Regions from separate parts of the Serratia sp. TSA_198.1 genome, predicted to be linked through region 2. Evidence: predicted binding sites of a transcription regulator. Region 2 holds the regulator's gene; each other region holds the start of a gene.
What was found. The regulator CRP, encoded in region 2, controls carbon source genes, mostly activating them, when cyclic AMP is high. The targets are predictions, from matches to a motif close to ATGTGANNNNNNTCACAT.
Positions count from the first base shown of each region.

Region 1 (3,277 bases), on a different contig from region 2:
CCGGCTGTCGGCATCATATTCCCCGACGAAGAAATGCAGTTTTTCGGTCACCGAACCGGGGCTCATATAGGCCTCAAACACCTTCTGCACGTTTTGCACCCGATAGCCGGTTTCCTCCTCCGCTTCGGCGCGAATGCGCTCCTCCGGCGAGGCATTGTCCAGCAAGCCGGCGGCGGCCTCTATCAGCATGCCGTCGTGGCCGTTGACGAACACCGGGAAGCGGAACTGGCGCGTCAGCACCACCTTTTGCACCTGCCGGTTAAACAGCAAAATGGTCGCGCCGTCGCCGCGATCGTAAGTTTCGCGGTTTTGCCGTTGCCATACGCCATCACGGCGCAAAAAATCAAAGGTGGTTTTTTTCAGCAGATACCAGTCGTCGGACAACACCCGGGTTTCAACGATACGAACCCGATCTTTGGTCGCAATCATGTTGGTCAACTCCACAACTCAGGAAAGGAACTGGATACTATCGTGCAGTTTCGTGTATGATCAAGATATTTCGTGCAGTGCAAATTTAACGGGACAACGCGATGCTCACCAGTCAGCGCAAAAAAATCATTCTGGAAAAACTGGCACAGGACGGACAGGTGCTGGCCAAACAGCTCAGCGAAATGTTCGGGCTGTCCGAAGACACCCTCCGCCGCGATCTGCGTGAGCTGGACAGCGAAGGGCTGCTGCAAAGGGTGCACGGCGGCGCGCTGCCGGTCTCCCCCGCCATCGGCACCTTTGCCGAAAGAAACGGGCAGGAATCGGCCGCCAAGCGCGCGATAGCCAAAGCCGCAGCGGCGATGATCATTCCAGGGCAAGTGGTGATCATCGATGGTGGCACCACCTCCGCCGAGCTGGTGAAACAGCTGCCGCCCACGCTGGAGGCAACTATCGTCACCCACAGCCCCAGCGTGGCAGTCGGGTTGGTTGAACACCCTAAGGTGGAGGTGATCCTGATCGGCGGGCGGTTGTATAAACACTCGATCGTCAGCGTGGGTGCCGCCGCGGTGGAAGCCATGTCGCACATCCGCGCCGACATTTACTTTATGGGCGTGACGGGCGTGCACCCGACCGCCGGGCTCAGCACCGGCGATCTCGAAGAGGCCTATATCAAGCGCGCGCTGGCGGCACGGGCGGCAGAAACCGTGGTGCTGGCCTCCGCCGCCAAGCTGAACGCCGCCTCACAATTTGCGATTGGCGACATCACGCTGGCGCAGACCATTATCGTCGAACGCGCGACCGACGCCGCGTTGATCGCCCCGCTGGAACAGGCCGGGGTCACGGTGGTGAGGGCCTGAGTGGCACGGCCAAATAAAAGACTTAATCAATGCGCGGTTATTAAATGGCTGCGTTTAATACCGCAACACCCCAAGCTTGGGACGGGTGGAGAGCATGCAGGTTAGCCGACCGTTGAGCGCATGGACGCGCGATACGAGCCTCCATGGATGGATTCACGGCGTGTCGGCGCTCTGCATGCTCCTCACCAGCAGCACTATTAGTGCGCAGCTATTTAATCCTGACCCCATATTGAGGGATATTAATTTTACGTATTCGTCTCACTGCCACAAAAAATGCGAGAGTAATCACATTTCATTAAACTGACCCCGGCCCAATCTGCTATTTTTCCCGCTTTATAAAAAAACCGCAGCAATCGGATGGCAACATATTGATTATCAATAAATAGTCACCTTTTCTCTTTTGTCTATCAAAAACAAAAACGAGATAAACCTCACAGAAAAATCACTCTCAATAGTGCTGTCAATCTCTTCGAAGGAAATATTTGTGATTGTTTTGTGATATCGCTTGCAAATTTTACCGATGCCAAAAATAACAATGACTGCAACGGAACGGGCTGGGAGCAGGCATATGAAAATCGGCGTGGTAATAAGCGGTGGCGATGTCACCGGTATCAACAACTTTATTTTTCAGGTCGCCAGGCTGGCGCAGGCAGATATCGTTCTGTTTAACGGCGGAATACCGGGCTTACTGGCTAATCAGCATCATTCCATCGCCAGACGCGATCTGGTCGATTTCTCTATTTCATCGATGCCCATTATCTCTTCTGGCCGAACGGCAAAGAAACTGGTCGCCAGTGAATATGAAGCTATCGGCAAGCAACTTAAAGCGCTGCACATTGACGTGCTTATTATGGCCGGCGGCGACGGCTCGCTGCAGTTTTTAAATACGCTCAGCGAGTTTGGCGTTAACTGTTTTGGCGTGGGCATGACCATCGACAATGACGTTTTTGGCAGCTACTACACCATCGGCTTTTCCACCGCCTGCGAGCAGGTGATAAAAGAAGTCTCCAAGCTGAGAAATACCGGGCGCGCCCTGCCGGGCCGCGTATTTATGATTGAGCTGCTGGGCGGTTACTGCGGGGAACTGACGCTGCAATCGGCGATAAAATCCAATGCGGACTTTGCCCTGATTCCAGAATGCCAACATCCCTTGAACGCATTGGCGGAAAAAATAACCCACCGGCTGGAGCGGCAAAACAGCGTTATCATTTTATGTTCTGAAGGATATACAAAAGAGTATTCGCCAGGCTTCCAGGGGGCGATCGACACCATGATTAAACAGCTGGAACCCAAGATTGGCGTACGTATTCGCAAAACCATCGTGGGGTACGGTCTGCGCAATGGCGATCCCACCTGCGAAGAAATTTATCAGGGAACCCTTATGGCCAGCGAAGTCGTGCGCTGTATTCATTCCGGAATGAAAAACAAGGCAATCATTATTAATGCCGGCAATCAACCTATTCCGATTGATTTAATCAGCATGCAAAAACGTTTGGTCGACACCGAAGGACACCATTACAAACTCGCCAGGCAGTTAAATATAATCTGAGGAGATGTCCATGCTTAAAATACTGTGTGTTTGCGGCTGCGGCCTCGGCTCCAGCTTTGCCATCGAAATGAGCGCAAAAGCGGTGCTGAAAAAATTAGAGATTGAAGCCGATATTGATCACACTACGATCTCTGAGGCCAGCGCCTTTAAATCAGATATTATTCTCACCCAAAAAACCTTCGCCGATATTTTAAATGCCGACGCCAGCGAAGAAGAAAAAAAACGGGTCATTGTTCTCCACCGGCTCACCGATAAAGCGGAAATCGAGCAAAAGATTGTGGCCTTTTTGAAAGAGCGCGACATGAAGGGCCCCCATCATGAGTAGCCTGATCGATTTTATCGTCAAAGATCTGCTTGGTCAGGCGTCGATCCTGATTGCCTTTATCGCCATGCTGGGGTTGTTGCTGCAGAAAAAATCCATCGGCAAAGTCGCCGAAGGCAC
Region 1 covers NZ_JBQZFP010000001.1:990,567-993,843, forward strand. The annotation lists gene ACUTSW_RS04580 (NUDIX domain-containing protein) at 1-429, opposite strand, end outside; gene ACUTSW_RS04585 (DeoR/GlpR family DNA-binding transcription regulator) at 531-1,286, shown strand; gene ACUTSW_RS04590 (6-phosphofructokinase) at 1,855-2,835, shown strand; gene ACUTSW_RS04595 (PTS sugar transporter subunit IIB) at 2,846-3,160, shown strand; gene ACUTSW_RS04600 (PTS sugar transporter subunit IIC) at 3,153-3,277, shown strand, end outside.
Region 1: a site for CRP is predicted at 1,560-1,577, ahead of ACUTSW_RS04590 (6-phosphofructokinase). Genes of this name have one in related genera too.

Region 2 (3,277 bases):
TTTACACCTTGGGAAGCGCTGCCGGCGCCGACCGACGTGCTGTTCTATGAAGGGTTGCATGGCGGCGTGGTTACCGAACATACCGACGTGGCCAAACATGTCGATCTGCTGGTCGGCGTGGTACCGATCGTTAACCTGGAGTGGATCCAAAAACTGATCCGCGATACCGGCGAGCGCGGGCATTCACGTGAAGCGGTGATGGATTCGGTGGTGCGTTCGATGGAGGATTATATCAACTACATCACGCCGCAGTTCTCGCGCACCCACATCAACTTCCAGCGCGTGCCGACGGTGGATACCTCCAACCCGTTCGCCGCCAAAGCCATCCCTTCACTGGATGAAAGTTTCGTGGTGATTCACTTCCGCGGGCTGGATCAGATCGATTTCCCTTACCTGCTGGCGATGCTGCAAGGCTCTTTTATCTCGCACATCAATACGCTGGTGGTGCCGGGCGGCAAAATGGGGCTGGCGATGGAACTGATCATGGCGCCGCTGGTGCAGCAACTGCTGGAAGGCAAAAAAATCGGGTAATAGGTCGGAGCGCGGCAGTTGGCCGCGCCCCTTTATTCTTGCGCGTTACGCTACGTCGCGGATTTCAAAGCTGTGAGTCACGCTGGCAGCCTTGTTCAGCATCAACGACACCGAGCAGTATTTCTCGGCGGAGAGGTTCACCGCACGTTCAACGATATTGTCGGTCAGACCTTTGCCGGTCACGATAAAATGCAGGTTGATATGGGTAAAGACGCGCGGCACTTCTTCACGCCGTTCGGAGGTCAATTTCACCTCGCAATCACGCACGTCATTACGCCCTTTTTTCAGGATCGACACCACGTCGATAGCGCTGCATCCCCCCACCGACATCAGCACCATTTCCATCGGGCTGGGGGCTTTATCGCCGGCGTTGCCGTCCATCAACACCTGATGGCCAGACGCGGATTCCCCCAGAAACGTCAACCCTTCCACCCACTTAACTCTTGCCTGCATATTGGTCACTCCGATTAATTTCTTAAAATCAGAGTACGCTTTCGCATAGAAACTGGCAACGGAACCTGATGCTGGTCATGCGCAAGCAAGACAACACGAGACACCCGCCTCACTCTGTGCTACAAACAGAGCCGCAATAAATCTTTCCGGGACACTGATTTCAGGGAAACTCCCAGAGAAAGGCTCCTTTACCGGTATGTTAATAGAATGTAGCTTGCAGCTCTCCCGGCAAGTTAATATGCTAGAGCGACAGCGTATATTTATGACACGCCTCAAAACCTGCTGCCAGCCACCCTTAAAACAACGGCGACAGCACGTTTTACAGGGAACTCTGACCCCTGTGACACAAGGCAGCGATAACAACAGAGGATAACAGCGAATGGTTCTCGGCAAACCGCAAACAGACCCTACACTCGAATGGTTCCTGTCTCATTGCCATATCCACAAATATCCATCCAAAAGTACGCTGATTCACCAAGGTGAAAAAGCCGAAACGCTTTACTACATCGTAAAAGGCTCCGTCGCGGTGCTGATTAAAGATGAAGAAGGTAAAGAGATGATCTTGTCCTACCTTAACCAGGGGGATTTCATCGGCGAGCTTGGATTATTTGAAGAAGGCCAGGAGCGTAGCGCCTGGGTCAGGGCGAAAACCGCCTGTGAAGTGGCTGAGATTTCTTACAAGAAATTCCGCCAACTGATTCAGGTCAACCCGGACATCCTGATGCGCCTGTCAGCGCAGATGGCAAGCCGCCTGCAAGTGACCTCAGAGAAAGTGGGTAACCTCGCCTTCCTGGACGTTACCGGTCGCATCGCGCAAACGCTGCTGAACCTGGCGAAACAACCCGATGCCATGACCCACCCAGACGGCATGCAGATCAAAATCACCCGCCAGGAAATTGGTCAGATCGTCGGTTGTTCACGTGAAACCGTCGGCCGCATTCTGAAAATGCTGGAGGATCAAAACCTGATCTCCGCCCACGGCAAAACCATTGTCGTTTACGGCACACGTTAATCACTGAAAAAACGGCGCGATGATTCGCGCCGTTTTTTTATGCCCCGACCGATCATGTGGCGTCGACTGATTTACCACCCGGAAGTCAATTACGCACTGCGGCAAACGCTGGTGCTGTGTCTGCCGGTGCTCTTTGGCCTGCTGATCGGCCACCTGCAACTCGGCCTGCTGTTTTCCCTGGTTCCCGCCTGCTGTAACATCGCCGGGCTGGACACGCCCCACAAACGTTTTTTCAAACGCCTGATCGTCGGCGGCTCACTGTTTGCACTCAGCAGCCTGTTGCTGCAGCAGGCGTTGCTGTGGCAATTGCCGCTGCCGGCGTTGATGCTCGGCCTGGCTCTGCTGCTCGGCGTCAGCGGCGAGATCAGCCCGTTACATGCCCGCCTGCTCCCCGCCGCGTTGATCGCCGCCATCTTTTCTCTCAGCATGGCCGGCACGGTGCCGCTGTGGTACGCCCCCTTACTGTATGTGGTGGGTACCGCCTGGTACGGCCTGTTCACCTGGTTCTGGTTCAAGCTGTGGAAAGAACAGCCGATGCGCGAATCGTTGAGCCAGCTTTATCTGGAACTGGCGGACTACTTCGAAGCCAAGTATTCCCTGTTAACCCAACATACCGATCCGCAAACCGCGTTACCGCCACTGCTGGTGCGCCAGCAAAAAGTGATGGACCTGATCAGCCTGCTGTATCAGCAGCTCAACTTTTTGCCGCACGCCAATAATCTCGAGCAAAAACGCCTGCAGCGAACCTTTCAGGTCGCGCTGGATTTACAAGAACACATTACCGTCAGCCTGCACCTGCCGGAAGAAGTGCAAAAACTGGTGGAGCAGAGCCAGGCCGAGGCGATTATCCGCCGCAATGCGCAGGTGATTGCCGGCCGGCTGCGCACGGTGGCGCACGATATTCTCTATCATCAATACTCCCAGCGCTTCAGTATGACCAACGAGCTGGCAGCATTGGAAAAAGTGGCCGCACAGCACCCCGACAATCCGGTGGGTCAGTTCTGTTACTACCACTTCAGCCGCATCGCTCGCCTGCTGCGCACCCAGCATCCGTTATACCGTCGCGACCTGATGGCCAATCAAAACCGCCTGCCGTTCTGGCCGGCGCTGTTCAGCTACCTGTCGTTTAAATCCAACGCCCTGCGCAATGCGGCACGGCTGGGGGTAATGCTGGCGGCGGGCAGCAGCCTGGGGATGGTTTTCAATCTGCCAAAACCTTACTGGATCCTGCTGACCGTCATGCTGGTGAGCCAGAACGGCTACAATGCCACCCGGGTTCGC
Region 2 covers NZ_JBQZFP010000007.1:19,261-22,537, forward strand. The annotation lists gene ACUTSW_RS21665 (phosphoribulokinase) at 1-531, shown strand, start outside; gene ACUTSW_RS21670 (OsmC family protein) at 577-984, opposite strand; gene crp (cAMP-activated global transcriptional regulator CRP) at 1,364-1,996, shown strand; gene ACUTSW_RS21680 (YccS/YhfK family putative transporter) at 2,051-3,277, shown strand, end outside.

Region 3 (3,277 bases), on a different contig from region 2:
AATCATCACCCCGTCGCAGAATTGGGTGTGGCGGGAGCAGGAATAGAAAAAGGCCGGATTTATCCGGCCTTTTCGTTAACGCGCAAACACTCAGAACAACAGACGGGCGCGAATGGTACCGGCAATCGCCTTCATGCGCTGCAATGCGGCGTCGGCACGTTCGGTTTCCGCTTCGATATCGATAACCACGTAGCCGATTTCCGGACCGGTTTGCAGGTACTGCGCAGCGATGTTCACCCCTTCTTCCGCGAAGATCTGGTTAATCTGCGTCAGCACGCCAGGGCGGTTCTCGTGAATGTGCAGCAGGCGGCTGGCGTTCGGGCCATGCGCTGGCAGCGACACTTCCGGGAAGTTAACCGCCGACAGGGTCGAACCGTTGTCGGAGTATTTCGCCAGCTTGCCCGCCACTTCGTCGCCGATATTCTCCTGTGCTTCCTGAGTGGAGCCGCCGATATGCGGAGTCAGGATCACGTTGTCGAACTCGCACAGCGGCGAGTTGAACGGCTCGCTGTTGGTCGCAGGCTCTTCCGGGAAGACGTCGATCGCCGCACCGGCCAAATGTTTGCTGGCCAGTACATTGCACAGCGCAGGGATATCCACCACGGTGCCGCGCGAGGCGTTGATCAGAATCGAACCCGGCTTCATCAGCGCCAGCTCTTCTGCACCCATCATGTTCTTGGTCGACAGGGTTTCCGGCACGTGCAGCGTCACCACGTCGCTCATATTGAGCAAATCGGACAGATGCCTTACCTGCTGGGCATTACCCAACGGCAGCTTGTTCTCGATGTCGTAGAAAAATACCTTCATGCCCAGGCCTTCGGCCAGGATACCCAACTGGGTGCCGATATGGCCGTAGCCGATAATCCCCAGTCTCTTGCCGCGCGCTTCGAACGAGCCGACGGCCAGTTTCTGCCACTCGCCACGGTGTGCCTTGGCGTTGGCGGAAGGAATGCCGCGCAGCATCAGCAACAGCTCGCCCAGCACCATTTCGGCTACGGATCGGGTATTGGAGAAAGGCGCGTTAAACACCGGAATGCCGCGTTTGGTCGCCGCTTTCAGATCAACCTGGTTAGTGCCGATACAGAAACAACCCACCGCCACCAGTTTTTCTGCGGCAGCGAAAACTTCTTCGGACAGATGCGTACGCGATCGGATGCCGACGAAGTGAGCATCGCGGATGGATGCCTTAAGCGCTTCGGTGTCTAACGCACCTTTGTGATATTCAATGTTGGTATACCCGGCCGCAAGCAGATTATCTACCGTGCTCTGATGAACCCCTTCCACCAACAGGAATTTAATCCTGTCTTTCTCCAATGATACTTTTGCCATTTACCCGACCCTATATTCAGACTTCAGAAGCGGCTGTTATGAAACAGCACGCATCCAACATAACAAAAATAACGCGGGCGGCAATACAAACGATTGCCTGCCCGTCAGTACAAGGCTCAGCGTTGTTGCCGGTTTTTGGCAGAAAATGCCAAAGGGAAAGAAATAGACAGAAGCTTTGTGGAGCCAAGGCTCACAATGTGACATATGTCACCAAATTTGGCGCTTTTAATAAAAGATATTTTAGCCAGTGAATTATGCGGTCGGGCAGGATCCAAGACCGCATACAAGATAAAGGCGCACTCTACGCGCCTCCGTAGCATGGGGTTTATTCAACCACCTTCACGCCGTCAGGCGTACCGACCAGCGCCACATCCGCGCCACGATTGGCGAACAGGCCGACGGTCACCACCCCGGCGATGCCGTTGATTTTGTTTTCCAGCGCAATGGCATCCATGATGCTCAGGTTATGCACATCGAGGATCACGTTGCCGTTGTCGGTCAGCACGTTCTGACGGTATTCCGGCAGGCCGCCCAGCTTCACCAGCTCACGCGCCACATAAGATCGCGCCATCGGGATCACTTCCACCGGCAACGGGAACTTGCCCAGCACGTCCACCTGTTTGCTGGAGTCGACGATACAGATAAACTTGCGCGCGATGGCGGCAATGATTTTTTCACGCGTCAACGCCGCGCCGCCGCCTTTGATCATCTGCATCTGGCGGTTGATTTCATCCGCGCCGTCGACGTAAATATCCAGCGAATCCACTTCGTTGCTGTCGAACACGTGGATGCCCAGGCTTTTCAGCTTGGCGGTAGAGGCGTCGGAGCTGGACACCGCCCCTTCGATCTGGTGCTTGATGGAGCCGAGTGCGTCAATAAAGTGGGCGGCGGTAGAGCCGGTGCCCACCCCAACGATGGTGCCCGGGGTAACGTAATCCAGCGCTGCCCAGCCAACCGCTTTTTTCAGTTCATCCTGCGTCATGATATGTCCATTGCCTCTGTACGAAAACGTGTGCGTATTATAGGGTAAATCGCTATTTTTCACTCCGGCAGGATCACACTTCTTCACCCTAAGCCGCATTTTTAGGCGCGCCGCAGCAAAATAGCTCCGTGATTTTTCCACCTGTAAAACGCCAGAAATGTGGCATAGTGCCAGTATCAATCTAATTTAAGGGATATCTTTCCGATGAAACGCCCAGACTATCGAACGCTGCAAGCGCTGGACGCGGTGATCCGTGAGCGCGGCTTTGAGCGCGCCGCGCAGAAACTTTGCATCACCCAATCGGCGGTATCCCAGCGCATTAAACAGCTGGAAAATCTGTTCGGCCAGCCGCTGCTGGTGCGCACCGTACCGCCGCGGCCGACCGAGCAGGGCCAGAAATTGCTGGCGCTGTTGCACCAGGTGGAACTGCTGGAAGAGGAGTGGCTGGGTAACGACACCGGCGCCGATACGCCGCTGCTATTGTCGCTGGCGGTCAACGCCGACAGTCTGGCGACCTGGTTGCTGCCTGCGCTGAAACCGGTGCTGACCGATTCCCCTATCCGCCTGAACCTGCAGGTGGAGGACGAAACTCGTACCCAGGAAAGGCTGCGCCGCGGTGAAGTGGTGGGTGCGGTGAGTATCCAGCCGCAGCCGCTGCCAAGCTGTCTGGTGGATCAACTGGGCGCACTGGATTATCTGTTCGTCGCCTCGAAAGGCTTTGCCGAGCGCTACTTCCCGAACGGCGTCACGCGCTCCGCGCTGCTGAAAGCGCCTGCGGTGGCGTTCGATCATCTCGACGATATGCATCAGGCTTTCTTGCAACAGAACTTTGATCTGTCGCCGGGCAGCGTGCCTTGCCACATCGTGAACTCGTCGGAAGCCTTCGTGCAACTGGCGCGCCAGGGCACCACCTGCTGCATGATCCCGCACCTGCAAATTGAGAAAGAGCTGGATTCGGGTGAGCTT
Region 3 covers NZ_JBQZFP010000002.1:182,850-186,126, forward strand. The annotation lists gene ACUTSW_RS12245 (5-formyltetrahydrofolate cyclo-ligase) at 1-46, shown strand, start outside; gene serA (phosphoglycerate dehydrogenase) at 91-1,329, opposite strand; gene rpiA (ribose-5-phosphate isomerase RpiA) at 1,655-2,311, opposite strand; gene ACUTSW_RS12260 (LysR family transcriptional regulator ArgP) at 2,516-3,277, shown strand, end outside.
Region 3: a site for CRP is predicted at 1,525-1,542, ahead of serA (phosphoglycerate dehydrogenase). Genes of this name have one in related genera too.